2 regions of the Nonomuraea sp. NPDC049129 genome follow, and region 2 is predicted to be linked to the other one. Evidence: riboswitches for the same ligand, from Rfam matches in the RefSeq annotation. Region 2 holds a riboswitch; the other holds the start of a gene.

Region 1 (15,416 bases), on a different contig from region 2:
TGCTCGCCTGCTGCGCCTCCCGCGCCTTCGCCAGGTCCGTCGCGGCCCGGCGCCCCTACAGTGACCCGGACCGGCTCGCCGACGCCGCGGACGCGGCCGTGCGCGGCCTGGCCTGGCCCGACGTACTCGAAGCGCTCAGCGCCCACCCCAGGATCGGGGAGCGCGCCCAGAGCGCCTGGTCCAGGCAGGAGCAGTCGGGCGTGGCGGACGACACGCGCGCCGAGCTGGCCGAGGGCAACCGGGCGTACGAGGACCGTTTCGGCCACGTCTACCTGATCTGCGCCACCGGCCTGACAGGCGCGGAGATGCTGGCCAGGCTGCGCGAACGCCTGCTCCACGACGAGGAGACCGAACGCGCCACCGTTCGCGACGAGCTGGCCAAGATCACCAGGCTGCGGCTGGTCAAGCTGCTGGAGGGGTCCTGATGAGCTTCTCCACGCACGTCCTGAACGCCGTCACCGGCCGCCCCGCCGCCGGAGTGGCCGTACGGCTGGAGTACGAGGGCGAGGTCGTGGCCGACGGCCGCACCGACGCCGACGGCCGGATCAAGGGCTGGAACCCCGGCGCCGGCGTCCACCGGGTGGTCTTCGACACCGGCGCGTACCTGGCCGACACGTTCTACCCCGAGGTCGTCATCACCTTCACCGTGACGGACCCGGCCGCGCACTATCACGTGCCGCTGCTGCTCAGCCCGTTCGCCTACTCCACCTACCGAGGGAGCTAGAACGTGCCCGACGTCATCCTGGGCCCCAACCGCTACGGCAAGGCGGAGACCAGGCTCGTCCGCGTCGTCCGGGAGGGCGACGTCCACCACCTCAAGGACTTGAGCGTCAGCTCCTCGCTCTCCGGCGACATGGAGGCCGTCCACCTGACCGGCGACAACGCCACCGTGCTGCCGACCGACTCGCAGAAGAACACCGTCTACGCCTTCGCCAAGAAGCACGGCGTCGACCAGATCGAGGAGTTCGCGCTGCTGCTGGCCAGGCACTACGTCGCGGCGCAGCCGTCGATCCACCACGCCAGGGTGGAGATCGAGGAGTACGCCTGGGAGCGGATCGGCGGCGACCGGCCGCACTCGTTCGCGCGCAAGGGCGGCGAGGTGCGCACCTGCGTCGTCCACCATGACCGGGACGGCCGCACCACCGTGGTCTCCGGGCTGAAGGACCTGGTCGTGCTCAACTCGACGGGCTCGGAGTTCCACGGCTACATCCAGGACGAGTACACCACGCTGCCGCCGACCACCGACCGGGTCCTCGCCACCGCCGTCGCCGCCCGGTGGCGCCACGCTTCAGAAGGGTCCGCGTACGGCAAGTCGTACGAGGAGGTCCGGCGCCGCCTGCTCGAGGCGTTCGCCGACACGCACAGCCTGTCCCTGCAGCAGACGCTGTACGCGATGGGAAAACGGGTACTGGACACCCGAGGCGAGGTCTGCGAGATCAGGTTCGCGATGCCGAACAAGCACCACTTCCTGGTGGACCTCTCGCCGTTCGGCCTGGACAACGACAACGAGGTCTACTTCGCGGCCGACCGCCCCTATGGCCTGATCGAGGGCGGCGTACTGCGCGAGGACGCCCCTGACGCCGCATTCGCCTGGGAGTAGAACGATGGAATTCCTGCGCCCCACGACATGGGACGAGGCGCTGGCCGCCAAGGCGGACCGGCCCGGGGCCGTGCCCATCCAGGGCGGCACCGACGTGATGGTCGAGATCAACTTCGACGTGCGACGGCCGGAGGCGCTGCTGGACCTCACCCGCGTGCCCGAACTGCGTACCTGGTCCCTGGAGGACGGCCGCTACCGGGTAGGGGCCGCCGTGCCGTACACCACGATCATCGAGGAGCTCGGCGGCCCGCTGCCGGGACTCGCGCAGGCGTCCCGGACGGTCGGCTCGCCGCAGATCCGCAACCGCGGCTCGGTCGGCGGGAACCTCGGCGCGGCCTCGCCAGCCGGGGACAGCCACCCGCCGCTGCTCGCCGCCGGAGCGGTGATCGAGGTGGAGTCGCGCGACGGCGGCGTCAGGATGATCCCCGCGCACGAGTTCTACCTGGGCGTCAAGCGGTCCGCGCTGCGGCCGGACGAGCTGATCAGGGCCGTCCACCTCGAACCCGCCACCGGCCCCCAATACTTCTCCAAGGTCGGCACCCGCAACGCCATGGTCATCGCGGTGTGCTCGTTCGCGGTCGCGCTGCATCCGGGGGAGAGGCGGGTCGGCACCGGCCTCGGATCGGCCGCGCCCACGCCGCGCAGGGCGCTGGAGGCCGAGGAGTTCCTGCGCCGCGAACTCGACTGGAACGCCCGGCTCGACCCCGCCGTGCTGAAGCGGTTCGGCGAGCTGTGCGCCCGGGCCGCCTCGCCGATCGACGACGTGCGCGGCACCGCCGACTACCGCAGGCACGCCATCGGCGTGATGGCCCGCCGCACGCTGACCTGGGCCTGGAACGACTACCGAGGAAGGAGGGCCGCCTGATGCGCGTCACCTTCACCGTCAACGGCCGCGAGGAGTGCGCCGACGACGTGTGGGAAGGCGAGAGCCTCCTGTACGTGCTGCGCGAACGGGTCGGCCTGCCCGGCTCCAAGAACGCCTGCGAGCAGGGCGAATGCGGGTCGTGCACGGTCTACCTCGACGGTACGCCGGTCTGCGCCTGCCTGGTCGCCGCCGGGCAGGCCGAGGGCCGCCACGTGCGTACCGTCGAGGGCCTGGCCGACGGCGACCGGCTCGACCCCGTGCAGGAAGCGTTCGTCGAGAGCGGCGCGGTGCAGTGCGGCTTCTGCACGCCCGGTCTGATCGTGCAGACGCACGACCTGCTCGAACGCGTCGACCGGCCGTCCGACGCGGAGATCCGCGAGGCCCTCGCGGGGAACCTGTGCCGCTGCACCGGCTACGAGAAGATCCTGGACGCGGTACGGCTGGCGGCCGAGCGAAAGGCGGCGACCAGATGACGCCCGGCTCTGTGCAGATCGACAACGTCTACATCGCGCCTGTTGCCGGGCCGGAGGTCGAGTCCGGATATGTCCGTATCGAGGGTGATCTGATCACCGGCCTCGGCCCCATGGCCGAGGCGCCCGCCACCCCGCCGGCCACCCGGATCGACGGCACCGGCTGCCTGGCCACGCCCGGCCTGGTCAACACCCACCACCACCTCTACCAGTGGGCCTCGCAGGGACTGGCCCAGGACGCGACCCTGTTCGAGTGGCTGGTGGCCCTCTACCCCGTGTGGGCCGCCATGGACGCCGAGGTCGTCAGGGGCGCGGCCGGGGCGGGACTCGGCCACCTGGCCCTGTCCGGCTGCACCACCTCCAGCGACCACCACTACGTCTTCCCCAAGGGCCGCGGCGACCTGCTCGCCGCCGAGATCGAGGCGGCACGCGAGCTGGGCATCCGCTTCCACCCGGCGCGCGGCTCCATGGACAGGGGCGAATCGCAGGGCGGCCTGCCCCCGGACGTCGTCGTCGAGCGGCTCGACGAGATCCTCGCCGCCACCGCCGAGGCCGTCGACGTCTACCACGACCCGTCGTTCTCCTCGAAGCTGCGGATCGCGGTGGCGCCCTGCTCGCCGTTCTCGGTAAGCGGTGAGCTGATGACCGAGGCCGCCGCCCTCGCCAGGGACCGGGGAGTCCGCCTGCACACCCACCTGGCCGAGACGCTGGACGAGGAGGAGCACTGCCGCGCGCAGTTCGGCATGCGGCCCGTCGAGTACATGGACAAGCTCGGCTGGCTCGGTCCCGACGTCTGGTTCGCGCACGCGGTGCACCTCAGCGACTCCGACATCGGCAAGCTCGCCGCCACCGGCACCGGCTCCGCGCACTGTCCCTCGTCGAACGGCCGGCTCGGCGCCGGGATCGCCAGGGTGTCGGAGATGCTGCGCCGCGGCGCGAACGTCGGTCTCGGCGTGGACGGCAGCGCCTCCTCGGAGCTGACCACGCTGTCCGGCGAGATGCGGCAGGCACTGCTGTTCCAGCGGGCCGTGTACGGTCCCGGCGCGCTGACCGCCCGGCAGGCACTCGAACTCGCCACGCTCGGCGGGGCCCGCAACCTCGGCCGTGAGGGCGAACTGGGCACGCTGGAGGCGGGCAAGCTCGCGGACATCGCGCTGTGGCGGGTGGACGGGCCGTTCGCCTCGGCGGTGACCGACCCGGTCTGCCGCCTGGTCTTCGCCACCCGCCAGCCGCCGCTGGCCCGGCTGCTGGTCGGCGGCGAGACGGTCGTCGAGGACGACGAGCTCAGGACCGTCGCCCATGACGCCGTCGGCCGCGCGGGCGTTGAGGCCCACCGCCGCCTGAGCCGGCTGGCCGAGAAGCATGGCATCACCGCCGCCAAGGAGATCCACCGGTAACCACGCCCGTCTGTCGTGAATCACGCACCGGACGCCAGTTCGAGGCGCCGTCCGCCGGGATGTGATGATGAATCGTCGCGTCTCCCCGGAGGCGGGGCCGTTCGCCGTTCGTCACCGTGTGGGAGTTCGTAGTGGTTGAGCATGTGCTCGTTGCCCCCGACAAGTTCAAGGGGTCGCTGACCGCCGCCGAGGTGGCGGCCCATGTGTCGGCGGGGCTGGGCGTCCCGGCGATAGAGCTGCCTGTGGCCGACGGGGGAGACGGCACCGTGGACGCGGTCGTGGCCTGCGGCTTCACGCGCGTCTCCCGCCAGGTCACCGGGCCCACGGGCGAGCCCGTCAAGGCTTCGTACGCGCGGCGTGGGGACACGGCCGTCGTCGAGCTGGCCGAGGCGTCCGGCTTGCGCCGTCTCCCCGGCGGGCTCGAGCCGCTCACCGCCACCAGCTACGGCACCGGCGAGCTCGTCGCCGACGCGATCCGCCAGGGCGCCAAGCGCATCGTGCTGGGCCTGGGCGGCAGCGCCTGCACCGACGGGGGCGCGGGCATGGCGCAGGCGCTCGGCGCCCGCTTCCTCGACGCTCAGGGCGACGAGCTCGAGTACGGCGGAGCCGCCCTGGGCGGGCTCGACCGCATCGACATCTCCGGTTTCACGGATATGTCGGGCATCGAGGTGGTGGTGGCCAGCGACGTCGACAACCCGCTCCTCGGCCCGCACGGCGCCGCGGCGGTCTACGGTCCGCAGAAGGGCGCGACCCCGGAGGACGTGCCGGTCCTGGACCGGGCGCTCGGCCGCCTCGCCGCCGTCGCCACGCGCACGCATGGTCTCGCGGGCGCCGTCGAGCACGACGACGTACCCCGCCCGATGGGCGTCGCCGGGGCTCCGGGCGCGGGGGCCGCCGGTGGCGTGGGGTTCGCCGCGCTGGCGTTCCTGCACGCCGAGGTTCAGCCGGGCATCGACTACCTGCTCGACCTGCTCGGGTTCGGTGAGCACGTCAAGGGGGCCCGGCTGGTGATCACCGGTGAGGGCTCGCTGGACGAGCAGTCGCTGCGCGGCAAGGCCCCTGTCGGCGTCGCCCAGGCGGCTGCCCGGGCGGGCGTTCCGGTGGTCGCCGTGTGCGGTCGCCGTACCCTGTCCGACGCCGAGCTCCGGGCAGCCGGTATCGAGGCCGCCTACGCCCTCACCGACCTGGAGCCCGACCCGGCCCGCTGCATGGCCGACGCCGCCGCGCTCCTCGAACGCCTGGCCGCCAAGCTCGCCGCCGACCGCCTCTGACCGGAGTTGATATGAGCGGCTATGACCTCGTGATTCGATCGCGCAGGACCGTCACGCCCGACGGCGAGCGGGCCGTCTCGGTGGCCGTCCGCGACGGCCTGATCGCCGCCATCGGCGCGTACGGTGACGCCATCGAGGCGGCCGAGGACATCGACCTGCGTGACCTCGCGCTGCTGCCCGGCCTGGTCGACACCCACGTGCACGTCAACGAGCCGGGCCGTACGCACTGGGAGGGGTTCGCCTCGGCCACCAGGGCGGCCGCCGCCGGCGGGGTCACCACGATCGTGGACATGCCGCTCAACTCGCTCCCGCCCACCGTCACCGTGGACGCCCTCGACGCCAAGCTGCGCGCCGCCGACGGGCAGTGCCACGTGGACGTCGGCTTCTGGGGCGGCGCGATCCCCGGCAACGTCAAGGACCTACGCCCGCTGCACGACCGTGGTGTCTACGGTTTCAAGTGCTTCCTGTCGCCGTCGGGTGTGGAGGAGTTCCCGCCGCTCAGCCCTTCAGAGGTACGCGCGGCGCTCACGGAGCTCGCCGGGTTCGACGGCCTCATGGTCGTACACGCCGAGGACCCGGCGCTGCTGGCCGAGCCGGCGGGTCCGACGTACCGCGAGTTCGTGGACTCCCGGCCGGGCGCGGCCGAGCGCAGCGCGGTCGAGCAGGTGATCCGGCTGGCCAGGGAGACCGGCGCCCGGGTGCACATCCTGCACGTCTCCAGCGCCGACTGCCTGGAGCCGCTGGCCGCCGCCCAGGCCGAGGGAGTACGCGTCACCGCCGAGACCTGTCCCCACTACCTGACCCTGGCCGCCGAACAGGTGCCCGAGGGCGAGACCGCCTACAAGTGCTGCCCGCCGATCCGCTCCGCCGCCAACCGCGACCGGCTCTGGGACGGGCTGGCCGGCGGCGTGCTGAGCTGCGTCGTCTCCGACCACTCGCCCGCACCGGCCGACCTCAAGGTGCCCTCGTTCGCGGCGGCCTGGGGCGGCATCGCCTCGCTCCAGCTCGGCCTGCCGGCCGTGTGGACCGAGGCGTCGCGCCGCGGTCACGGGCTGGCCGACGTGGTGCGCTGGATGTCCACCCAACCAGCAGCAATGGCCCATATTTCCGGAAAAGGCGCGATAAAGGTTGGCAACGACGCTGATCTGGTGGCTTTCGATGCCACAGCCGTCAACCCGGTCGACGCGGCCCGGCTCCACCACAAGAACCCGGTGACCCCCTACCACGGCCACCTCCTCAAGGGCGCCGTCCTTACCACCTGGCTCCGTGGCCGGCCCACCGACGGCGTACCGCACGGAGCCTTCCTGTTGGGAGAGCAGTAGATGCCCGGCTTCACCGACCTGCCCGACCTCGCGCTGCGTACCCTCGGCGGCTCGGTGGTCGCCGCCAGCGACGAGTCCTTCGCCGAGAAGGAGAGCCTGATCCGGCCGGGACGCCCCGGCTTCCAGGCGGAGACGTTCGGCAACAAGGGTCAGGTCTACGACGGCTGGGAGACCCGGCGCCGGCGCGAGCCCGGCCACGACTGGGCGATCGTCCGGCTCGGCCTGCCGGGCGTCGTCCGCGGCGTGGTGATCGACACGGCCTGGTTCAAGGGCAACTACCCGCCCCACGCCTCGGTCGAGGCCGCGGCCGTGGACGGCTACCCGTCGCCCGCCGAGCTCGCCGACGCCGACTGGGTGGAGATCGTGCCCAGGAGCGATCTCAAGGGCGACGCCGAGCATGCTTTCGAGGTGACCGACGACTCCCGTTACACGCACGTCCGGCTGAACATGTATCCCGACGGCGGAATCGCCCGGCTGCGCGTGCACGGCGAGGTACGGCCGGATCTGTCCCTCTACGACGGGCTCAGCCTCGACCTGGCCGCCCTGGCGAACGGGGGGCGGGTCATCGCCTGCTCCAACGAGTTCTACTCGGCGCCCGACAACGTCCTGGCCCCCGGGCTGGCCCGCCACCAGGCGGAGGGCTGGGAGACCGCGCGGCGGCGCGAGGCCGGAAACGAGTGGCTGGTCATCAGGCTCGCCGCGCGCGGCGTCATCCGGCTGGCCGAGATCGACACCACGAACCTGCTGTTCAACGCCCCCGGCTGGGTGTCACTGACCGGTTACGACGGTGACCGTGAGGTCGAGTTGCTGGCCAGGACGCGGCTGCAGCCCGACACCCCGCACCGGTTCCGCCTGGAGCACGCCGAGCCGGTCACGCGGGTGCGCGTCGACATCTATCCCGATGGTGGGCTGGCAAGGGTCCGGCTGCACGGCAACCTCGCCTGACGGCCCTCGCCTGGCCGCCGCCTGGCCGCCGGGTCACTGCCAGACGACGACCGCCGGGTTACTGCCAGAGGACCACCGTCGAGGCGGGTGGCCGCTCGCTGTTGCCCGCCGGGCGCTGGAATCGTACGACTCCATCGTTGGAGAGCTTGCGGATCTGCACCTTGAAGCCGAGACCCACTAACTCGTTCCTGGCGTCGCTGACGTTCTTGCCCACCACCGACGGAACGAGCTGGAACTCCTGGTCGTCACGCGCCTCGTTGTCCTCATTGTCACCGCCGAACCAGTCCCAGAAGTCGGTCTGGCACCGGGACACCGTGATCATGGCCTGCGCGCCCTTGTCGACCTCGGCCTTGGCCTTGGGCGCCTGCGCGATCACCGTGCACGGCTCGGCCCTGTCGTCGACCTCGTTGACCTGCACCTGGAAGCCCTGGGTGCCGAGGTAGTTGGCCGCCTCGTCCTTGGGCATGCCGCTGACGTCGGGCATCACGAGCCCCGCGCTGACGTAGAGGTTGACCTTCGAGTTCTCCTTGACCTTCTCGCCCACGTCGGGCGAGGTGCGGATCACCTTGCCGCGGGCGATCTCCTGGTTGGCCTGCCGGCTGACGCGGTTGACGTCGAGCCCGGCCTTGCCGATCGCGGTGCGGGCCTCGGGCTCGGTCATGCCCTCGACGTTGGGCACCAGCACCCGCTTCGGGCCCAGCGAGGGGACCAGCGTGAGGGCCGCGCCCCGCTCGACCTCGACGTTGCGCCCCGGGTCGGTTCGCAGCACGAGGCCCTCGGCGACCTTCTCGTCGTGCTGGCCGGGGGCCGTCTTCACCTGGAAGCCCTGGCCGGCGGCGGCTCTCTGGGCGACCGCCAGGTCCTTGCCGACCAGGTCGGGCACCGGCACGTACGTGGTCTGCGAGAAATACCAGCCCGTCAGCGCGACCGCCACCACCATGACCGCGGCGAGCGCGACCAGGAACCAGTTGGGCTTGAAACCGGCGCGCCGCGCGGGCAGCTCCTCGCGCGGCTGGATCATCGTGTGGTTCGGCACCACCTGCGTCATCGCGTGCGGCGCGTGCGGCGCGGTGGCGGGGCCGGCACTCGGCATCGAGTAGGGCATGGAGCGCACGCCGGACGCCCCCGCGTGCATGGGTGGCGTCGTCGTACGGGGCAGCATGCGGTGCGCGTCCACGGCCGCCACCAGCATCGCGGTCGCGTCGGCGGGACGGTCGTCGGGGGAACGGGCCGTGGCGTGCGTCACCAGCGTGTCGATCAGCGGCGGCACCTCCGGCACCACGGAGGACGGCGGTGGCACGGTGTCGTGGACGTGCCGGTAGGCCACCGACATCGGCGTCTCGCCGTCGTAGGGCTGCTCGCCGGTCACCAGCTCGAACAGCATGATGCCCGCCGCGTAGACGTCGCTGCGCACGTCGGCACCGCCGGTCATGACCTGCTCGGGCGACATGTAGCCGATCGTGCCGATCATCACGCCGGTGCGGGTCTGGTTGGTCGCCTCGATCGCCCGGGCCAGGCCGAAGTCCACCACCTTGACCCGGCCGTCGTCGGTGAGCAGGACGTTCTCGGGTTTGACGTCGCGGTGCACCATGCCGGCCTGATGGGCCGCGCCCAAGGCCGCGAGCACCGGTATCATGATCTCCAGCGCCTCGCGGGCGGGCAGCCTGCCCCGGTCGCGCAGGGTGTCGCGGAGCGTCTTGCCGGGGACGTACTCCATCGACAGATAGACCACGTCACCGTCGGTGCCTTGGTCGAAGACGTGCACCACGTTGGGGTGCGAGAGGCTGGCCACGGACTTGGCCTCGCCGATGAACCGCCGCACGAACGCCGGGTCCTCGGCGAGCGAGCGATGCATGACCTTCAGCGCGACCGTGCGGTCAAGCCGGACGTCGAGCGCCAGGTAGACGGTCGCCATACCGCCTCGCGCGATCCGGGACTCGATGCGGTAACGCCCATCGAGCAGCCGTCCGACGAGAGGGTCCGCTGTCGTCGTGTCCACCCCGCTGAGTTTACGGGCGTTTTGCCACTGGCAAGGCCTGACCATCCGAAACCGATGCCGAGCCGTGCTCGTTGGAACGCGCCTATCTGGAACATAACCGGACATATCCTGTCTCGCCGGTTCCGCGTGGCGTCGAGTGGCTACGGGCCCGTCCGGCGGCCTCCGAGTGGCTACGGGCCCGTCCGCAGCATTCGCGTGGCTACGGGCAAGTCAGGGGCCTTCGCGTGGCTACGGGCGCGTTGGGGAGGAGGCCTCCGCGTAGCGGCGGCGGGGGATGCGGCCCGCCTGGTGGGCGAGCCGGCCCGCCTGGACGGCCGCTCTCATGGCCGTCGCCATCAGCTCCGGCCGCTGCGCCCTGGTGACGGCCGTGGCCAGGAGTACGGCATCGCAGCCCAGCTCCATCGCCAGGGCGGCGTCGCTGGCCGTACCGATGCCCGCGTCGAGGATCACCGGCACCGAGGCCGCCTCCACGATGAGCTCGATGTTGTGCGGGTTGCGGATGCCGAGGCCGGAGCCGATCGGCGCGCCGAGCGGCATCACCGCGGCACATCCGGCTAGCTCCAGGCGACGCGCCAGCGCCGGGTCGTCCCCGATGTACGGCAGCACCACGAACCCGTCGGCCACCAGCCGTTCGGCCGCGTCGAACGTCTCGATCGGGTCCGGCAGCAGCGTCCGCTCGTCGGCGATGACCTCGAGCTTGACCCAGTTCGTGCCGAGCGCCTCCCTGGCCAGCCGGGCGGTCAGCACGGCGTCGCCCGCGGTGAAGCAGCCGGCGGTGTTGGGCAGGACCTTGATGCCGCGTTCGCGCAGTACGTCGAGCACCGAGCCGGGCGCACTGGGGTCGAGCCGCCGCATGGCGACGGTCGTCAGCTCGGTGCCGGACGCGACCAGCGCCTGGTCGAGCACCTCCAGCGACGGGGCACCGCCGGTGCCCATGATGAGCCGGGAGGAGAACTTCTCTCCGGCTATGAGCAGATCATCCACCTTGCACCGCCGTCAGCACTTCCATCCGGTCGCTGTCGCCGAGCGCCGTCGTCTCCCAGGCGCTCCGCGTCACCACCTCGTCGTTCACGGCCACGGCCACGCCGGTCGTCGCCGTGGTGAGCGTGAGTACGGCCTGCGCCACGGTGGTGCCGTCGGGCACCTCGTGCGGGGCCCCATTGATGATCACATTCATGAAATATCCCGATACCTCAGCGGCGAGCACAGCTCCGCGAGCTCGCTCTCCTCGCCCAGCAGAATGGCCGCCGTGAGCGGAGCCAGCAGCACCCCGCCCCGGTGATGCCCAGTGGCCAGCACCAGCCCCGGCGTCCCGCTGGGCCCGATGAGCGGAACGTTGTCCGGTGTGCCCGGCCGCAGCCCCGCCACCACGTCGGCGATCTCCAGCTCGGTGACGCCCGGCACCAGCTCGTGGGCGTCCCGCAGCAGCTCGTACAGTCCGCCCGCCGTCACCCTCGTGTCGAACCCCAGCTCCTCCTGGGTCGCCCCGACCACCAGCTCACCGTCACCCCTTGGCACCAGGTACACGGATTTCCCGTGGACCGTCCCGCGTACGCACCTGCCGAGCAGGGGCTGAGGGGAGCGCAGCCGCATGATCTGCCCCTTGACCGGTCGCACCGGGACATCGACCAGCCCGGCGCTCCACGCCCCGGCCGCCAGTACGACCCGCTCGCCCCGGATCTCATGGGGGATGTCCACCTGCGGGCGGCCCTTGTCCAGGGTGGCCGTCCCGTCTGGGGGTGTGAGGCGTACGCCCACCACCTTGTCGCCGTCCCGGAGCAGTTCGCTGACGCGAGCCCGGACGAGGGGGACGCCCAGGCGGTCGAGTGCGGCCAGGAGCGCGGCGGTGACACGGCGCGGGTCCACCCAGGCGTCTCCACGGGCCAGTAGCCCACCGCGTACGGAGGGCGCCAGCATGGGCTCCAGCCGGCGGCACTCGCGCCCGGTCAGCCGCTCGACCGGTAGCCCCAGCTTCTCCATGAACGCGGCCAGCTCACCGAGCGCCGCCAGATCGTCGGCCCCGAACGCCACGGCCAGCGTCCCGTCGACCCGGAAGTCCAGCCCGGCCCGCGCGGCCTCACTGAGCCCGCTCACGACCGCTTCAGCTGCCCCCGCTTCGTCAAGACGGTTGGTGGCGGGACCCGCAGCAGCATGGAGGCCGACATCGGAGGCGGCGAATCCCGTACCAGCATCGCGGTGAGAGCGGTTGGCGGCGGATCCCGTACCGGCGTCGAGGTCGGCGTCGGTGGCGAGTTCGGAGGCGAAGGACGGCCAGCGGCGCAGTGCGGCGAGGCCCAGCCGGAGCAGCGGCTCCTCCGTGTACGTGACCTCGCTCACCGGTGCCAGCATGCCCGCCGCCGCGTGCGAGGCCCCGGTGGCCGGAGCCGGGTCGACCACGGTGACCGGCCGACCCGAGCGGGACAGGCGCCAGGCGATGGACAGCCCGATGATCCCGCCGCCTACGACGATGTCCACGTCCGCTCCCTTCGCCGGCATGATCCGGATCAGGTGTCTTGCGGTCGAAGGCCCGGTGCAGCCTTCCTCTCAGCCCGGTAAACGGCCGGACTCCCGCGCGTCTTACGTCTCCACCCTACGGCCTCGGCGCGACGTCCCGGCACGGGCCCCGTTATGGTCTTGAACGTGAATCATGTGGTGGTGGCAGGCGCCGGTCTGGCCGGTGTACGGAGTGTCGAGGCGCTGCGCGCGAAAGGGTTCGACGGCAGGATCACGCTGATCGGGCAAGAGCGGCACCGGCCGTACGATCGGCCACCCTTGTCGAAGGCGGTCCTGTCCGGCAGCAGTGACTCCAGCTTCGTCGACGCCGACCTCGCCGTGCTGGAGGTGGACTTCTGGCCGGGCGTCTCGGCCAAGGCGCTGCGTCCCGGCGTCGTCGAGACAACCGAGGGCGAGCTCGGCTATGACGGCCTGGTGATCGCCACCGGCGCCGAGCCGATCACGCTGCCCGGCGACGGCCGCCAGCACGTGCTGCGTACCCTCGACGACGCGCTGGAGCTGCGCGCCCGGCTCGTCAAGGGCGCCCACGTGGTGATCATCGGCGCCGGCTGGATCGGCGCCGAGGTGGCCACCGCCGCCCGCCGGGCCGGCTGCGAGGTGACCGTGATCGAGGCCGGCCCCACCCCGCTCGCCCAGGCGGTCGGCCCTGAGATCGGCGCCCGCACCCAGGGCTGGTACGAGGGCATCGACCTGCGGCTCAACACCCTGGTCGGCTCAGTGGACGACGGCGGCGTCACGCTCGCGGACGGAAGCCTCATCGAGGCGCACGTGGTCGTCACCGGTGTCGGAGTACGCCCGACCGTCGGCTGGCTCGCGGGCTCCGGCATCGACCTGGACAACGGCGTCGTCACCGACGAACACCTGCGCACCTCCCTGCCGAACGTCGTGGCCGTGGGCGACTGCGCCGCCTGGTGGTCGCGCCGGTTCGAGACCAGGCTGAGGGTCGAGCACTGGGACGCCGCGCTCAACTCACCCGAGGTGGCCGCCGCCACACTGCTGGGGGTCGAGGCCGCCTATGACCCGGTGCCCTATTTCTGGTCCGAGCAGTTCGGCCACATGGTCCAGTACGCGGGCCACCACCCGGCCGGAGACCGCCTCCTCTACCGAGGCGAACTCGGCGGAAAATGGTCGGCCTGCTGGCTCACCTCGGACGACACCCTGGCCGCGGTACTCGCCGTGGACCGGCCCCGAGACCTCGTCCAGGGCCGCAGAATCATCGAAGCCGGACACCGCGTAGACGCCGAACGCCTGGTAGATCCCGACCTCTCCCTACGGGACTGTGTTGTTTGAGCAAGCACGCCATGTGGTAGTTGTGGTTTCGTGACGCTTTCTGTTGCGCAGATCGACCGGGAGACCGACCAGCTCGTCGCCGAGTGGCTCACTCTCCCCGAAGTGGCCGCGCGCCTCGACCTTTCGATAGGGCGGGCCAAGCAACTCCTCAAGGACCGGAAACTGCTCGGTGTGCGCCGGGGTGGTGGTGGGCCACAAGTGCCCGCGGTGTTCCTTGACGGAAAGGACGTGATGAAGGGTCTGCCCGGCACACTCTCCGTGCTGCGCGACTCCGGTTACGACGACATCGAGTCGCTGCGCTGGCTCTTCACTCCCGACGACTCCCTGCCCGGCTCGCCCGTCGACGCCATCAGGGCCGGTCGCCATACCGAGGTCAAGCGGCGTGCCCAAGCCCTCGCTTTCTGACGCCCGCCTCTACCTCTGCACGGACGGCCGTCGCGAACGCGGTGACCTGGCCGAATTCCTCGACGCGGTGCTGGCCGCGGGCGTGGACATCGTCCAGTTGCGGGAGAAGGGGCTGGAGGCGCGCGAAGAGCTCGCGCTCCTCGAGGTCTTCCGCGACGCCTGCGACCGGCACGGCCGGCTGCTGGCGGTCAACGACCGGGCCGACATCGCCTACGCCGCCCGGCCCGACGTGCTCCACCTGGGGCAGGACGATCTTCCGGTGAAGGTCGCGCGAGAGATACTCGGCGACGACGTCTTCATCGGACGGTCCACCCACTCCGTCGCCGAGGCGTCCGCCGCGGCCGTGGAGGAGGGCGTCGACTACTTCTGCTGCGGTCCCGTCTGGCCGACGCCGACCAAGCCGGGCCGCCACGCGCCGGGGCCGTCGCTGCTGCGGCACGCGGCGTCGCTCGGCACCGGGCGGCCGTGGTTCGGCATCGGCGGCATCGACCTGGGCAATCTCGACCAGGTCAGGTCGTACGGGGTCGAACGGGTTGTGGTGGTACGCGCCATCACGGAGGCCGAGGATCCGGGCGCCGCGGCAGCGGAGTTCGCCAAGCGCCTGGCCGGCTGACAGACGCGCGCGGGCGCCCTCCGGCGCCCGCCGCGCCGTACTCAGGTGGTGTGTGGGGCGGCGGGTTGTACGTGCGGCCGTTCAGGCGTGCCTGAGAGTGACAGGTAGTGCGTGTGATGGCTCAGGTGGTGCGTGAGGTGGCGGCCACCGCCAGGTCCGACAGGGCCGCGCGGGCCTCCGGTGTGATCGGCGCCTTGCCGAGGAACGTCAGCGCCTCGCCGAGGTAGTCGCCGATCATGTCCTCGCACTGGCGCAGCGCCCCGGTGCCCTCGATGATGCGCCGCAGCGCGGCCACCCCGTCCTCGTCGAGCCCGGGGTCACCGAGCAGGGCGCGCACGGTCTCGGCGTCGCCGGGTGCGGCCGCGGCCAGCGTCCGGGCGACGAGCATCGTCCGCTTGCCCTCGCGCAGGTCGTCGCCCGCCGGTTTGCCGGTCTGCGCCGGGTCGCCGAACACGCCCAGGATGTCGTCGCGCAGCTGGAAGGCGATGCCGACCCGTCGGCCGTACTCCATGCAGAGCTCGTCCATCCACGGCTCCAGGCGGCCGGCGGCGAGCGCCAGGCCGAGGCGGAGCGGTTGTTCGACGGAGTATTTGCCGCTCTTGTAGAGGGCGACGCGCAGGGCGGACTCGAAGGTGTTCTCGCCGTGCGCCTGCTCCAGCAGGTCGAGATATTGGCCACACATCAGCTCGGTGCGCATGTGGTCGTGCACCGGCTGGGCCGCCGAC
Region 2 (15,416 bases):
CCTGCCGGACCTGGTCGATCTGGGCGAATACCCGCTCCTTGAGGCCGGGCGGCGGCTCGACGGCCACGGCGGAACCCAGCCGGGCCGCGGTCTCGGCGAACGCGGCGACCTCCAGCGCACACTCGGCGCACCCGGTCAGATGGTCCTCGAAGTGGCGCCGCTCCAGCTCGTCGTCGACGGCGTCCAGCGCGTACGCGCCGACCAGCGTGTGCGGATCGGGCCCGCCGGTCATGCCTCTCATCGCTCCACCCCCAGGCAGTCGCGCAGCCGGATCAGCCCGTCGCGCATCCTGGTCTTCACCGTCGCGAGCGGGACTTTGACCAGCTCAGCGACCTCACGATAGGAATATCCGCCGTAATAGGCGATGGTGACCGACTCTCGCTGCAACGCGGTCAGGCCCTGCAGGCAGCGGCGCAGGCGCTCGCGTTCGAGCCGGGTTTCGACGGATTCGGCGACCTCGTCGAAGGGCCGGTGCACGTCCATCCGGGCCGCTCGCTCCTCGCGATCCATACTCGCCTGAGCCGAACGGACCCGGTCGATCGCCCGGCGATGCGCGATCGTCAGCACCCAGGCCATCCCCGAGCCCCGGCCCGACTGGAAGCGCGCGGCGTTGCGCCACACCTCCACCAGGACCTCCTGAGCCACCTCCTCGCTCTGGGCCCGATCCCGGAGCACCCGCAGCACAAGCCCGAACACGCGCGGCGCCACGACCTCGTACAGCCGCTCGAACGCCGCCCTGTCCCCCCGCGCGACGTCCTCCAGCAACTCCTCGACCCCAGGGACCCGCTCGCCTCCCCAGCCCGGCTCACGTCCCGCTTCGACGCGGCCCGAGGCACGTCCTGCCTCGCCACGGCCCGAGGTACGCCCCGGCGCGCTGCGGCCCGGCGACGCACGCCGGGCGTCAAAACCGCCCGACCCACGTCCCGCCTCACCAGGACCCGACGACCCATACCGGGCCTCGAAATCCCCCGACCCACGGCCCTCGCCGCGACTCGATGGCCCATACCGGGCTTCGAAACCCCCCGACGCACGTCCCGGTTCGATACGGCCCGACGTGGGTCCCGGTTCAATGCGGCCCGGTTCGCGTCCCGCTTCCATGCACCCTCCCGCCGTGACCGACGTGGCGCCGGTCACAGGTGGTTCGGATCAGAGAGCGCGATGGATGTCCTGGAGCTCCTACGGCTTTCGCGCGACCCCGCACACCGCGCTCACCAGCTTGGACGGCTCGTCCCACGCGTCACTGCGCCGCCGCCACTGGGGAGTGGGTACGACGCCGGGCTCGACAAGCTCAAGCCCCTCGAAGAACGTACCCATCTGGGCGGGACTGCGCAGGTGATAGGAGTTGGCGGCCGCCTTGTTGTAGGCGCTGACGGCCTCCATCAGGGCCGGGTTGGTGTTGGTGCCGTCGCTGAGCACGAGGTAGCTGCCCGGCGATAACGCGGCCATCAGCCGGTCGACGATCCCCCACGGGTCGTCCTCGTCGGGCACCTGCCCGGCGATGCTCAACATCACCAGGGCGATGGGCTGACTGAAGTCGAGAGTCTTGGCCGCGCCTTGGAGGATGACATCGGGGTTGCGTACGTCGGCGTCGATGTAGGCGGTGACGCCCGGCTCGGTGCTGGTCAGCAGGGCACGGGCGTGGACCAGCACGATGGGATCGTTGTCGACGTAGACGACCCGGGTCTCGGGGGCGGTGCGCTGAGCGACCTCGTGGATGTTGTTGGCCGTCGGCAAGCCGGTCCCGATGTCCAGAAATTGCCGGACTCCGGCCTCTTCCACCAGGTACGTGACCGCGCGGATGAGGAACTCCCGCTGCAGCCGAGCAACCTCGGCGAAGTCAGGAAATGTCCGAAGCAGCAGCTCACCGGCCTCGCGGTCGGGCGCGAAGTGATCTTTGCCGCCCAGCAGATAGTTCCACACGCGGGCTGAATGGGGGATGGTCGTGTCAATGCGTTCCCATGCGGACTGGCCGGTGGGGATGTCATCGCTCATGACACTCCATTCCTGAGGTTGACCGCGGCCCCCGGCCACGCTCGTCCAAGAGCCACTTTAGTGGTCTCTACGGGCATAACGCGTACGAGATATCAGTCGGCGACCGAGTGCCACATTCTCCTCAATCCCGGCGGGTCTGGAGGTGGGCGGTCGCGGTCGCCACGGCCACGGTCTTGCCATCGGGCGCGATGAGCTCGCCGGCCAGGAAGCACACCTCCCTGCCGCGCCGCACCACCCGCCCCCGGCCGGTGAGCCGCCCCGGCCGCGCCGGGCGGAGGTATTGGACGTGCAGGTCGAGGGTGACCGCGAACTGGTCTTCCGGCAGCGTCGCGACCAGCGCCGGCCCCAGTGTGTCGTCGAGCATCGCGGCGAGGAAACCGCCCTGGATCACCCCGACGGGATTGACGAACCGCTCGCTCGCCTCGAACGCCACCTCGATGGTGCCCCGCTCGGGATCCACCTCGATCAGCTGCCAGCCCAGGGTCTCGGCCGCGGCCGGCGGCGGGACCCGCCCGGCCAGCACATCCCAGAATGGCCCGCGCCGCCGCGGTTCGGTGTCCATGAACACAGTGAACAGACCCGCACCGACAGTTCCGCCACTGTTCCGCCACGGCCCCGCGGTCGGCAGCTCGAACAAGCCATCCGACAGCTCCAACAGACCGTCCGGCAGCTCGCACGAACCATCCGGCAGCTCGCACGAACCATCCGGCAGCTCGCACGAACCGTCCGACAGCTCGAACAGGCCGTCCGGCAGCTGAACAAGCCGTCCGGCAGCTCGAAGGCAGCGCACATCACGCCGTCAGCGGCCACCAGCACGTCGCCGGTCACGGCGCTGCCGTCGATCACGGTGCTGCCGTCGGCGAAGCCGGCGCAGCGCAAGCCCGATGCCCCCCAACCACCGATGCCCACAAACCGGGAAAACCGCCCATTTCCCGGCCGATCAGGAAAGTTGGGGAAGTTTGCCAGGTAAAGGAGCGGAGGGGGCTAGCGCTTTGGGCGGATTTTGTCGAGGTTTTGGGTGATTAGCGGCTCCCGAGTGGCGAGCGCGCGTGCCACATCCCGTAGCTGCTTGGCCCGATGCACCTGGGCCCGCCAGTCCGTGCCGGAGGCCCGATGGGCCATCTCCACCTCGACCTCCTCCACCCGATAGCCCTTGCGCAGCAGGTCGATCGTCAGCGCCGTCTCCACGCCGAACCCGTGCGCCAGCGGCCGGGCGGCCTCGAAGGCGTCTCTGGTGATGCAGCGCTGGCCGTTGAGCGGCTGAGCGGGCTCGAAGCCGGTGGCCCTGCGGATGCCGTCCCTGGACAGGCGGACGACCAGGCCGTGGCCGCCCAGCTTGACGCGGGTGGCGAAGACCGCGATGGTCATGTCGGCCGTGCCGGCGCGCACCGGTTCGATCAGCGGGGAAGCGGCCCGGGCGGTGTCGCCCAGGTCGGCGTCCAGGAAGAGTAAGTGGTGCGGCGTCTCACCGTCGAGCAGGCGCACGGCTTCGGCGCCCGACTCCATGGCCGCCGCCTTGCCGCGGTTGCGGCTGTGCCGGACCACCCTGGCCCCCGCCGCCCGCGCCACCCGGCCGGTCTGGTCGGTCGAGCCGTCGTCGACGACCACGACCAGATCGACGCCGGGCAGCGCGAGGGCCGCGGTGACCGTGGCACCGATGCGGTCGGCCTCGTCCTTGGCCGGGACGATAACTGCCGTATCCTTCATGACCCCTCGGAGATGAGGAACTCCTGCGGCACCTCGTCATGCACGGTGAAGACCGAATCGAGACCGGTGACCTGCAGAATCTTGCGTACGGCCGGCCGTGGGGCGGCGACGTCGAGCGCCCCGCCCTGCTCCTTGACGCGTTTCAGCGCGGACAGCAAGACGTTCATCCCCGTGGAGTCGCAGAAATCCACGCCGGACATGTCGATGACCACGCGGCTGGGCCCGTCCTGCAGTAGCCGAGCGAACTCCGCCTGCAGGTGGGGTGCCGTATAGAGGTCGATTTCACCGGTGATGGCGACTAGCGCATGGCCGGCATGTGATCGAGTCGAGACCTTGAGCTCCACATGGGCAGGCTAGCGGCGCGGAGGCTTCCGGTCACGTTGTCACGCCGATAGGGCAACCTCAGGATTTTGTCCTCCGTTTGGACTCCATGAAAACAGAGAGTACGCGAAGCTTGACTGTGTGACACCGGCATGGCCGGAGAGGGGGGCGGCCCGGCACCTCGCTTCTGGTCACTACTTCACTTGAGAAGGAGGGGCCGGGCGAGACCCACGGGCCCGAGCATTCATGAGAACAGAGAAACCCGAAGACCCGCACCGACGACGGCTCCGCGAACGGCTGGAAGCCATCCTCATCCGCACAGAGAAGGCCACCTCGTGGCATGACAGAGTGGGGCGCCTGCGTAGTCTGATCAATCACGAAGGCTTCGTCCCCGTACACACGAAACTCGCCGGCGAGGACCTCGACTTCCTCGCCGACGCCCGCGACGACCTGCTCAGATTCTCCGAGCTCGGGCTGCGGCTGTTCGACCTCCACCAGCCGCGCGACGCGGGCGGCATCACGAGCGACGCCGAGCACCCCATCCTGCGGTGCCGGAGTTGCATGTGGCGCTGGCCGTGCCCGACGTTCCGCGCGATGTCGGAGTCGTTCGGCGCCGGTCACGACAGCGCACTTCCGGAGTCCGGTTGAAGTCCCAAACCTGACGGGCGCGCTATCCCGAGACCAGCGGCAGCCGGATCTCGAAGCGGCAGCCCGGCCCGTCGTTGACCACACCGATCACCCCGTCGTGCGCCTCCACGATGCCCTGCGCGATCGCCAGGCCGAGCCCGGCCCCGCCGTCTTTGGTCGGGGTCCGGGCCGCCTCGCCCCTGAAGGCCACCTCGAACACCCGGTGCAGGTCCTCGTCGGGGATCCCTCCGCAGCAGTCGCTGACCGACAGGCACGCCATGCCCGAGTCGACGGCCGCCCGCAACACGACCGTGCGGTCCGACGGCGTGTGCCGGATCGCGTTCACGACGAGGTTGCCCAGCGCCCGGCTCAGGGCGTTCGGGTCCGCCCGCACGGGGACCGCCTCGGCCGCCTCGGCGGTCAGTCGCACCCCCTTGGCGCGGGCCAGCGGCTCGGCCCCGGCGAGCGTGTCGGCGACCAGGTCGGCGAGCCCGATCCGGGCAGGGGTGAGCCGCAGCGCTCCGGCGTGGATCCGCGACAGCTCGAACAGGTCGTCGACCATCGCCGAAAGCCGCTCCACCTCCAGCTTGATCTGGCCGTGATAGCGCGCGACGGTCCTGCGGTCGGACACCACGCCGTCTTCGAGCGCCTCGGCCATCGCCCGCAGCCCGGCGAGCGGAGTGCGCAGGTCGTGGCTCACCCAGGCGACGAGCTCGCGCCGAGCCCCTTCCAGGGCGCGCTCCCGTTCGTACGCCTCCTCCAGCGTGTTCGCGATCGTCTGCAGCTCCGACGGCAGCCCCTTGGGCGCGGTGAACGGCAGATCGCGTACGGCCGCCACCAACCGCCTGCTCTCCCCCACGACCCGTCTGGCCAGCACGAACGCCACCCCCAGCCCGACCAGCCCGCCGACGGCCACCACGCTGAGCACGATGTCCCTGACCGCGCCCTCGATGATCATCTTGAGCGTGATCGCCACCACGCCGGCGAGCGTCGCCACGATCGCGACCACCATGACGACGGCCAGCATGACCCCGATCGAGCGAGTACGCAGCCGCCACATGACGGACACGCCCAGGATCCCCACCAGCAGCCCCAGCCCCGCCGTGACCGCCACGATCATCCCCAGATCGCTCATCACCGCGGGATGGGGAGTCACGACGCACCGTCGAGTGGGTCGCCAGCGATATGTGGGTCACCGGCGGGTTCGAGCGGTTCGTACCGGTATCCCACGCCCCAGACCGTGACGATCCGCCGCGGCGCGGTCGGATCCGGCTCGATCTTCTCCCGTAGCCGCCGGACGTGCACGGTCACCGTGGAGGAGTCCCCGAACGACCATCCCCACACCTGGTTGAGCAGCGCCGACCGGCTGAACGCCTGCCGAGGGTTGCGCACGAGGTAGGCCAGCAGGTCGAACTCGCGGGCGGTGAGCAGCACCTCGGCCCCGCCCAGCCGTACCTCGTGGGCCCCGACGTCGACCACCAGGTCGCCGTCACGCAGCACGCCCGTGCCGCCCGTGACCGAGGCGCCGCGGGCGCGGCGCAGCACCGACTGGACGCGCAGCGCCAGCTCACGCGGGCTGAAGGGCTTGGTCACATAGTCGTCGGCGCCGGTTTCGAGCCCGACCACCCGGTCGATCTCCTCACCGAGCGCGGTCAGCATGATCACCGGCACCGGCCAGCGCTCCCTGAGCTTCCTGCACACCTGCAGCCCGTCGATCTTCGGCAGCATCAGGTCGAGCACCATCAGATCCGGCGGGCTGGCCAGCGCCCGCCGCAGCGCCTCGGCGCCGTCGCCCACGCACTCGACCTCGTGCCCGTCGCGCTCCAGATATCGCGCCACGACTTCGGCCACGGTCGGGTCGTCGTCGACCACCAGGATGCGCGTGTTCACCCTTTCACCGTACGGCGGGAGCGTGCCGAATCGACACTTACGTCATTGCTTCGTAAGCCTCGCGGATCATGCTCGCAGGACGTACGGTGGGCGCATGAGTCGCGTCGTCATGCTCGTGCTGGGGGCCCTCCTGGGCCTCTTCGTGCTGTTCAATTTCGTGATCCCCATGATCATGGGCCTGGTCAAGGTCGCCCTCATCATCGGTGTGGTCGCCCTTCTGGTGTTCATCGCCGTCACCTTGGTCGGGAAGTCGTCCTCGTCACGGTGACGCTTTTCCTGTTCGACCCCTGGCTCATCGGCGTGACCATGGTGGCGATCCTGCTGCTCGCCACCTGGGCCGCCCGGCTGCTGCCCGCCATCGGCGGCGACGCGCCCGGGTTCCCGCTGATGTACGCCCGGCGCACGGCCTTCCAGCGCCAGCGCCATCCCGCGGCGGCAGGCCGGCCACGGCCACGAGCCCCGTCATCGCGCCCCGCTTCCGGCTAAGCGGGGCTCTCTTCAGTGAGCCCTGATCCATCTCTCTTTGATTGAAGGGCTCATGTTCGACTCTTTCGTGTCATTTCTGCTGGCCGTGGCCGGCGACAACGCCGCCGTGGCCATCGTGCTGTTCACCGTGGCCGTACGCCTCCTGCTGCTGCCGCTCAGCATCCGCCAGGCCCGCGCCGCACAGGTCCAGAAGCGCTTGGCGCCCAAGCTGGCCGAGCTGCGGAAGCGGTGGTCGCGCAACCCCGAGCGGCTGGCCAAGGAGACCACCAAGCTGTACGCGAAGGAAGGCACCTCACCTTTCGCCACGATCCTCCCGGGATTGGGGCAGCTTCCGTTCATCTGGGTGATGTATCGGGTCGCCACGCACCCGACCGCTTTCCTGGGCCATGACCTGCTGGGCGCCCCTTTGGGGCAGCATGTGGCGGGAATCGTCACCAATTACGGTCTGGTTAGTGTGCCATTTTCGGTCTTCGCCGTGGTCATCGCGCTGATCGCGGTCGTGGCGTGGATTTCAGCCCGCAAAGTCAGTGCCACACTGCCCGACGAGCAGCCCGCGCTGATCCGCAGGATCATGCCGCTGATGCCGTTCGGCACGGTGCTGGCCGCCGCGGTGCTACCGCTGGGCGCGGCGCTCTACCTGTTGATCTCCACGGCGTGGACCGTGGGAGAGCGCGCGATCCTGGCCGGCCGGCCGCTGAGCGCGTAGCCGCTATCCGGCCTCTCGCAGTGCGTGGACCTGCCCGTTCATCAATCCGTTGGGGGCGTGCAAGATCGCCCACACCGTCGTGATGTCACCGTCGTGGCGGACTCCCCAGCTCTCCGCGACGTACTCGACGATGCCGAGTCCCCTGCCCCCGAGCGACGACAGAGTCGGCCGGCCGGCACGGGGCTCGGTGGCCGCGCCGCCATCGCTCACAGCGACCTCGATGTGTTCGTCGCTCCGCAGCCAGGCCACCCTGACCATGCCCGACGGCAGCGGATGCGCATGCCGTAGCGCGTTGCTCAGCAGCTCGCTCACCACGAGGACGGCATCGTCGATCGCGGTGGCGAAAACACCGCGATCCTGCAGGTCAGTGCTCAGACGCTGGCGGGCGACGGCGACACTGGACGGCGCGTACGGCAGTAGCACCACGCTTGACACACCCACCTCCCCGCTCCCAGTGCCCCCCACGGGAACACTCCCCGGTACGACCGAAATGCCCCGTTACTCGATCCCAGAAACCGCATCTCGATCACAGCTTGTACACATCGGACGATAGATCAGCGTAACCGTTACCACCTCGTTACCGCATCGGTGTGTCGGATCGGATAGGGGAAGCGTTGCCCAACACGAGCCGCATTCGAGTGCCTCCACCGGGTCGCGGATGGGCACTCACATCGCCGCCCTGAGCCCTGGCCAGACTGCGGACAATGTAGAGCCCGAGGCCGACTCCGCCGAACCTGCGGCGGTCACCGCTGTCGACCTGGACGAACCGCTCGAAGACCCGCTCCCGGTCCGGCGCGGCGATGCCGACGCCCTCATCGTCCACGACCACGACCACGGCGTCGTCCTCGGGCCAGGCGCCCACGCTGATCAGGCCGCCCGTCGGCGAATACTTGAAGGCGTTCTCCAGCAGCTGGCCGAGGATGATGTCGGTGGCGAGCGCGTCGCCTCTGACGTACGGCAGCGCGTCGGGGATGGCCACCTCCACCCGGTGCCTGTCGGACAGCACGGGCAGCCCGAGCGTGGCCGCGTGGATCCGCTCGGCCAGATCGAACGCCTCGATGCGCACCGGCGGCTCGTCGGCGCCCGCCCTGGCGCCGAGCAGCAGGTGGTCCATGAGCTGGCCGAGCGACCTGGCCCGCTCGGCGATCGTGTGGACGGCGGAGCGCCGCTCGGTGTCGTTCAGCTTGTCCCAGCGCGCGTCGAGCGTGCTGGCGAACCCGCGCACGATCGTGATGGGCGTGCGCAGCTCGTGGCTGGTCGTGGCCAGGAACAGGTCCTTGGCCTCCTCCAGCTCCTTGGCCGTGGTCACGTCGCGGAAGTCGACGACCACCTCTCCGGTCTCCACGATCTGGGCGCTGACCACGTCCAGCCAGCGCCCGCTCTCCAGCTGGTAGGTGAGCTTCTCTCCCGGGCTGGGCAGCGGGAAGGGCAGCGGCCCGCCGATGACGGCCTCTCCCGGCGTCGCGGTGAGCTCGGCGGCGGCCGGGTTCCACTGGCTGACCCGCCCGGCGCGGTCGAGCACGGCGATGCCGTCGGCGCTGGCGTCGAACACCGCCCGCTCGTGCGCCCGCTGGCGTACGGCCTCCTGATAGGCCACCGCGTTGCCGACCGCGATGCCGGCGTGCCCGGCCAGCAGCTCCAGGAGCTCGAGCTCCAGATGGCCGGGCTTGTGCTCGGCGAACAGCGCGTACAGCGCCCCGTAGGGACGGCCACCGACCGCCGCCAGGCCGAGCGCGATCGTGTGCAGCCCGTCGAGCTCGGCCCACACCAGGTCGCCAAGCCCCTGCGACTCCAGCATCACCGTCTTCCCGGTACGTAAGAGCTTGCCGACCAGGCTGGTACGCAGCTCGGCCGTCACGTCCTTGAGCGAGTCGGGCAACTGGTGCGCGCTCACCAGCCGCAGCCGCTCGCCCTCGATGAGCACGAAGCCGCCCGCGTCGGCGCCGGTCAGCTCGGTCAGGCTGGCCGCGATGCGGTCGAGCACCGTGGACAGCTCCAGCTCGGCGTTGATGTCGCCGACCACGTCGGTGAGCCGGCGCACCAGCCGGGCCCGCCGCGCCATGCGGTTCCTGGCGGCCTCGTCAGCCTCGGTCAGATGGTGCACGAAGACGTAGCCCGCCACGGCGCTGCCCGTGAGCAGCGCGCTCGTGTCGACCCTCAGGTCGAGCACGGTGCCGTCCCTGCGCAACCGCTTGGTGCGCAGCGACACCTGGCCGCCCGTACGCACCCGTTCGAGCACCGCGTTGTGCTCCGCTGTCAGCTCCCCCGGCACGATCGGCGCCCTGCGGCCCAGCATCTCCTCGGCCGACCAGCCGAAGAGCCGCTCCGCCGCCCGGTTCCAGACGAGTACGGTCTGGTCCCTGTCGAGCGCGACCACGGCGTTGGGCGAGCTGGCGAGCACCGCGCGAGCGATCTCATCGTCACTGCCTGCTCTGTCGTCACCCACACCTCCATAGTGCCTGTGGCGTGCGGCGTTCGTCGGGCGATCCGTCCGATACGCTGCGGGCACGGCCTTTCAGGGCGGCGGAAGAGGGTGGCGGGTATGTCCAGTGGAGACCTCGATGCCCTGCTGCGGGTGACTTCCGCCACCTATCGCGGCGAGGTGCCGCCCGATGTGGCGTTCGGCACCTATGACGGCGCGGTCGGCCGGCTGGTGCTGGCGGTGAGCGGCAAGGGCATCGTGGCGTGCAGCTTCGAGTCGGAGGACACCGTCTTCGAGTTGGTCGTCCGGCATGTGGGCGCGTTCGTCGGGCCCGACCCCGGGCGGCTCGATCCGGTGCGCAGGGAGCTCGACGCCTACTTCTCCGGGCGCCTGCGGGCCTTCGCCACGCCGGTGGACCTGTCCATCGCCACGACGTTCGCCCGCACGGTGCTGCAGAAGACCATGGCCGTGCCCTACGGGGAGACGGCGACCCTCGACGAGATCGGCGAGAGCATCGGCCGCCCGCGCGCGCTGCGCGCGGTCGGCAACGCGCTCAACGCCAACCCCGTCTGTGTGGTCGTGCCGTGCCACCGGATCGTGCCGGGCGACGGCGAACTCGGCGACTACGCGGGCGGCCAGGCCGCCAAGCGTCATCTCCTCAACATCGAGAAACGCTCGCGGGCCTGAGGTACGTACTCAACGACGCGTGATCGACGCGCGCCTGGTCGCCCAGCCGATCGCCAGCGTCACCAGAGCCGCCACGAGAGCCGCGCCCAGGGCCCCGTTCATCCACGGCTGCCTGGTGAACCCGATGGCCTCGCGTACGGCCGCCCAGAGGCCGTCCCACTGCGCGACCGTGGGCGTGGAGGTGGTCAGCCAGTAGGCCACGAAACCGAGCGCCCAGGGCACCAGCATGGACCAGCGAGCGGGCGCGTCCTCGTCGGTGTTCCACCCCGAGGATCCGCCGAGCAGGAAGTAGTCGACCGCCAGCACCGCGAACATCGGCACGAACACCGCACCGATCACGCCCAGGAACGCCCCGTACGAGTTCACGTCGACCACCAGCGCGATGGCGGTGGTCAGCACGCCGATGGCGATCGAGAAGACCCGCCGGTCGACGCGCGGCATGAGGTTCTGCAGGGACATGGTCGTGGAGTAGACGTTCGCGAACGACTGGTCGGCCTCCCGCAGCACCAGGATCGCGAAGAACAGCGCGCCCAGCGGCACCGCGACGAACGCCCCGAACACGGCCGTGCCGTCGGCGGCCACCGCGGCGGACCCGGCGATGGCCACCGCGTAGACGCCCAGCCCCAGGCAGGCGACCTGGGCCAGCGTGTAGCCGCCGACCACGCCCGCGAAGGCCGCCTGGCTCGACCTGGAGTGCCGGGCGAAGTCGGCGGCGATCGGCACCCACGAGACCGACAGCGCGATGACGTAGTCGACCGCGGGCGCGAAAGCCGTCCACGACCCGCCGCCCTGCGGGGGAGCCTTCGACAGGAACGCCACCGCGAACCAGACCAGCGAGATGATCACCCCGATGGTGACGTAACGCCGCAGCAGCCGGACCGACCCGAGCGGCCAGATGGTCAGCGACGTGGTCAACGCCCCCGCCACCACCACCCACACCTGGTACGGCACCACGTCGCCGAAGATGGCCATCGCACCCTTGGCGATCACCCACAGCTCGAAGGCGCCCCACCCGATCATCTGGACGATGTTGAGCACGGTCGGGATGTAGGACAGCCGCGCCCCGAACAACCCGCGCAGCAGCACCATCGCCGGCCGCCCGGTCTGCGTGCCCGGGATGGCCGACAGCCCCACCATGGCCGTGCCGACCAGACTGCCGACGAGCGCGGCGAGCAGGGCGGCGGTCAGGCTGAGCGGGCTGCCGCCGAGCGGGTCGAGCAGGAACAGCGCGCCGCTGAACCCCAGCAGGCTCACCGCCAGGTTCGCCCACAGGGCCCCCTGGTCGAGCAGCCCGAGCGTCTTGGGGGGCGTCCCTTCGAGGGTCAGCGGGACTTCGTCGACGACATGCGTCATCTCACACTCCCTACGCCGGCATTACCCGGACAGGTTCATGCGGTCGGCGACAGATCAGTCGCCCTCTCAGCCCGGTGCACCCCGAGCTCCCGCGGTTTGTGTAGTTGTCGAGCGGATTATGCCATCCGTCAGGCGACGAACGGCGGGCGCCCCGTCTCACTGACCATCGGGCGGCGCGCGCCCGCCCAGGACTGCATGCCGCCGTCGACGTTGACCGCCTCGCGCCCGAGCTGGTTGAGCCAGGCCGCGACCTGGAACGACCGGCCGCCGACCCGGCAGACCACGTAGACGGTCCGGTCGCCCGGCACCTCCTCGACCCGCCCCTGGATCTGCGTCATCGGGATGTGCACCGCCTCGGGGGCGTGCCCGGCCACCCATTCGTCCTGTTCGCGCACGTCGAGCAGGTAGGCGTCAGCGGGAACGTCGCTTGCCGGAATCTCTGGAACCGTCATGCCTCCATCATCTCGCGTCGCTCATCGTAGGCAGCACGCGCCGTGGCGATCTCCTGCCGGTGCTCCTCGGTCCAGGTGACCAGGCTCTTGATCGTCTGGTGCAGCGTCCGGCCGAGCGGCGTGAGCGCGTAGTCGACCCTCGGGGGCACGACGGGGTGGACCGTACGGCTGACCAGGCCGTCGCGCTCCAGGTGGCGCAGGGTCACGCTGAGCATCCGCTGGCTGACCCCGTCGATCTCGCGGCGCAACTGGGTGAAGCGCAGGCTCTGGCAGTCGAGCAGCGCGATGACCAGCAGCGACCACTTGTCGGCGACCCGGTCGAGTATCTGCCGGACCTCGCAGTCCTCCCTGGTGTCCCACTGCCACACGTCGTAGTCGTCGTCCACGGTGCTCTCGCAGTAACCGGGTGACTTAGAAGTGCCGTCTTCCATGACATTTCATACTGCCGGATGATTTGGATGGTTACCAGAGATAACCGAATGCCGATAAGTAACCAGGAGTTGACCATGTCCAAACGCGCTTGGGGCATGTTGATCGTGCTGTGCGGGGCCATCTTCATCGAGGGCACCGACGTGGCCATGCTGAACGTGGCCCTGCCGTCGATCAGGGCGGATCTGGGGCTGTCCACGGGCATGCTGAGCGGGGTGGTGAGCGCCTACGTCCTGGGCTGCGGCGGTTTCATCCTGCTCGGCGGCCGGGCGGCCGACCTGCTGGGCAGGCGCAGGATGTTCCTGCTCTGGCTCGGCGTGTTCGTGGTGTTCTCCGGGCTGGGCGGGTTCGCGACCGAGGGGTGGGTGCTGCTGGTCGCCAGGTTCCTCACCGGGGTCGCGGCCGCCTTCATGATGCCCGCCGGGCTGTCGCTGATCACCACGAGCTTCCCCGAGGGCAGGCAGCGCAACCGCGCGCTGCTGGTGTACGCGGGGACGGGGGCCGCCGGGTTCGCGCTCGGGCTGGTGATCGGTGGTCTGCTGAGCTCGATCGGCTGGCGCTGGGTCTTCTTCGCGCCCGTCCTCTTCTCGCTGGCGATCCTGATCGCCGCCGTCCCGCTGCTGAAGGAGCAGCGGACGCCCCGGCCCGCCGGCGGCGTCGACCTGGCCGGGGCCGCGACCATCACCGGCGCGATGACGCTGCTGGTCTATGGCCTGGTACGGCTGGAGCACCCCACCGACGGCCCGGCCTGGACCGTCGGCGCGTTCGCGGGCGGCGTGGCGCTGCTGGCGGCGTTCGTGGTGATCGAGCGGCGGTCGGCCACTCCGCTCGTCCGCCTGGGCATCCTGCGCTCCGCGCCACTGGTGCGCGCCAACCTGACGGCGCTGCTGCTCACCGCGTCGTTCTTCGGCTTCCAGTTCCTCGTCACGCTGTACCTGCAGGAGTTGCGCGGCTGGTCCACCGTCCAGACCGGCCTGGCCCTGCTCGCCGCCGCCGCCGACGTGGCGCTCGCGCCCACGCTGACCCCCTGGCTGGTGCAGAGGTACGGCAACGCCCGGGTGATCTTCGGCGGCCTGCTGTCCGGGCTCGCGGCTTACGGCCTGTTCGTGGGGGTCGGGATGGACTGGTCGTACGCGGCCATGCTGCCGTCGATGCTGCTGATCGGGCTGATGTTCGCCTTCGTGTACGGCCCGCTCACGATCGTCGCCACGGAGGGCATCGCGGAGGACGAGCAGGGCTTGGCCGGTGGGCTGCTGAACTCGGCCTTCCAGTTCGGCGCGGCGCTCGGGCTGTCCATGGTCACGGCGGTCAGCGTGGCGGCACTCGGCGACGCGACCTCCGCAGAGGCCGGACTGGCGGCCATCAGGACGGCACTGCTGGTGCCGCTGGCCGCCACGGCAGTCGCCGCGCTCATCATGGCCACCGGCCTACGCCGACGCCCGCCCACCCCCACGCAGGGGACCGACAGGTCCGGAGAGCCCGAGAAACCCATCATCGTCAGAGCATGACCATAGGCGCGGAGGCGTTACTTCAGCAGGCGGGACAGGCGGCGGTCGGCCAGCGGCTTGCCGCCCGTCTGGCAGGTGGGGCAGTACTGCAGCGAGGAGTCCGCGAAGGACACCTCGCGAATGGTGTCACCGCAGACGTCGCACGGCTGACCGGCGCGGTTGTGGACACGGAGGCCGGACTTCTTCTCCGCCTTGAGGTCCTTCGCGGCCAGGCCGTGCGCCCGCTCCACCGCCTCGCGCAGCGTGGTGACGATGGCCTCGTGCAGGTCGGCGATCTGGGCGTCGGTGAGGGTCGAGGCGATCTTGAACGGTGACATCTTGGCCGCGTGCAGCACCTCGTCGGAGTAGGCGTTGCCGATGCCCGCGATCACCTTCTGGTCGCGCAGCAGGCCCTTCACCTGGGTACGGCTGCCGTTCAGGATGGCTTTGAGCGTGGCCACGGTGAAGGCGTCGTCGAGGGGGTCGGGGCCGAGGGCGGCGACACCCGGCACGTCATCAGGATTTTTCGTGACATAGACGGCTAGGCGCTTCTGAGTCCCCGCCTCGGTCAGCTCGAACCCGGGCGCCAGGCCCTCGTCGTCGGGCGCCAGGCGCACCCGTACCGCCAGCGGGCCCTTGCCCGGACGGACCGGCTTCGCGCCCGAGAGGTCCTCGCGCCAGCGCAGCCACCCCGCGCGGGCCAGGTGGATGACCAGGTGCAGGCCGTCGCAGTCGAAGTCGAGGAACTTGCCGTGCCTGGCCACGCCCGTGATGGTCAGCCCGCCGAGCGCGGTGACCGGCGGGTCGAACGTCTTGAGCGCCGAGAAGGCGACCACGTCGACGCCCAGGAGCGTGCG

Evidence for each region. Region 2 has a riboswitch for thiamine pyrophosphate ahead of AB0B64_RS11380 (cytosine permease). Riboswitches for the same ligand answer to the same signal wherever they lie in the genome.
Region 1: another riboswitch for thiamine pyrophosphate. It lies ahead of AB0B64_RS45460 (FAD-dependent oxidoreductase); the one in region 2 lies ahead of AB0B64_RS11380 (cytosine permease).

What each region holds. Positions count from the first base shown of each region.
Region 1 is NZ_JBEZDU010000022.1:2,413-17,828, reverse strand. It holds gene uraD (2-oxo-4-hydroxy-4-carboxy-5-ureidoimidazoline decarboxylase) at 1-425, shown strand, start outside; gene uraH (hydroxyisourate hydrolase) at 422-724, shown strand; gene pucL (factor-independent urate hydroxylase) at 728-1,600, shown strand; gene AB0B64_RS45505 (xanthine dehydrogenase family protein subunit M) at 1,605-2,465, shown strand; gene AB0B64_RS45500 ((2Fe-2S)-binding protein) at 2,465-2,938, shown strand; gene AB0B64_RS45495 (8-oxoguanine deaminase) at 2,935-4,332, shown strand; gene AB0B64_RS45490 (glycerate kinase) at 4,464-5,603, shown strand; gene allB (allantoinase AllB) at 5,615-6,925, shown strand; gene alc (allantoicase) at 6,926-7,870, shown strand; gene pknB (Stk1 family PASTA domain-containing Ser/Thr kinase) at 7,929-9,869, opposite strand; gene AB0B64_RS45470 (thiazole synthase) at 10,098-10,853, opposite strand; gene thiS (sulfur carrier protein ThiS) at 10,846-11,046, opposite strand; gene AB0B64_RS45460 (FAD-dependent oxidoreductase) at 11,043-12,344, opposite strand; TPP riboswitch at 12,334-12,451, opposite strand; gene AB0B64_RS45455 (FAD-dependent oxidoreductase) at 12,510-13,673, shown strand; gene AB0B64_RS45450 (Rv2175c family DNA-binding protein) at 13,704-14,078, shown strand; gene thiE (thiamine phosphate synthase) at 14,056-14,691, shown strand; gene AB0B64_RS45440 (polyprenyl synthetase family protein) at 14,813-15,416, opposite strand, start outside.
Region 2 is NZ_JBEZDU010000003.1:408,458-423,873, forward strand. It holds gene AB0B64_RS11305 (anti-sigma factor) at 1-241, opposite strand, end outside; gene sigK (ECF RNA polymerase sigma factor SigK) at 238-765, opposite strand; gene AB0B64_RS11315 (SAM-dependent methyltransferase) at 1,177-1,992, opposite strand; gene AB0B64_RS11320 (PaaI family thioesterase) at 2,114-2,554, opposite strand; gene AB0B64_RS11325 (glycosyltransferase family 2 protein) at 2,977-3,699, opposite strand; gene AB0B64_RS11330 (STAS domain-containing protein) at 3,696-4,043, opposite strand; gene AB0B64_RS11335 (hypothetical protein) at 4,267-4,668, shown strand; gene AB0B64_RS11340 (HAMP domain-containing sensor histidine kinase) at 4,691-5,803, opposite strand; gene AB0B64_RS11345 (response regulator transcription factor) at 5,800-6,537, opposite strand; gene AB0B64_RS11350 (hypothetical protein) at 6,632-6,805, shown strand; gene AB0B64_RS11355 (DUF6412 domain-containing protein) at 6,802-7,023, shown strand; gene AB0B64_RS11360 (YidC/Oxa1 family membrane protein insertase) at 7,076-7,729, shown strand; gene AB0B64_RS11365 (ATP-binding protein) at 7,733-8,164, opposite strand; gene AB0B64_RS11370 (PAS domain S-box protein) at 8,307-10,175, opposite strand; gene AB0B64_RS11375 (methylated-DNA--[protein]-cysteine S-methyltransferase) at 10,272-10,838, shown strand; gene AB0B64_RS11380 (cytosine permease) at 10,848-12,191, opposite strand; TPP riboswitch at 12,182-12,294, opposite strand; gene AB0B64_RS11385 (rhodanese-like domain-containing protein) at 12,320-12,643, opposite strand; gene AB0B64_RS11390 (helix-turn-helix domain-containing protein) at 12,640-13,074, opposite strand; gene AB0B64_RS11395 (MFS transporter) at 13,150-14,580, shown strand; gene AB0B64_RS11400 (DNA-formamidopyrimidine glycosylase family protein) at 14,598-15,416, opposite strand, start outside.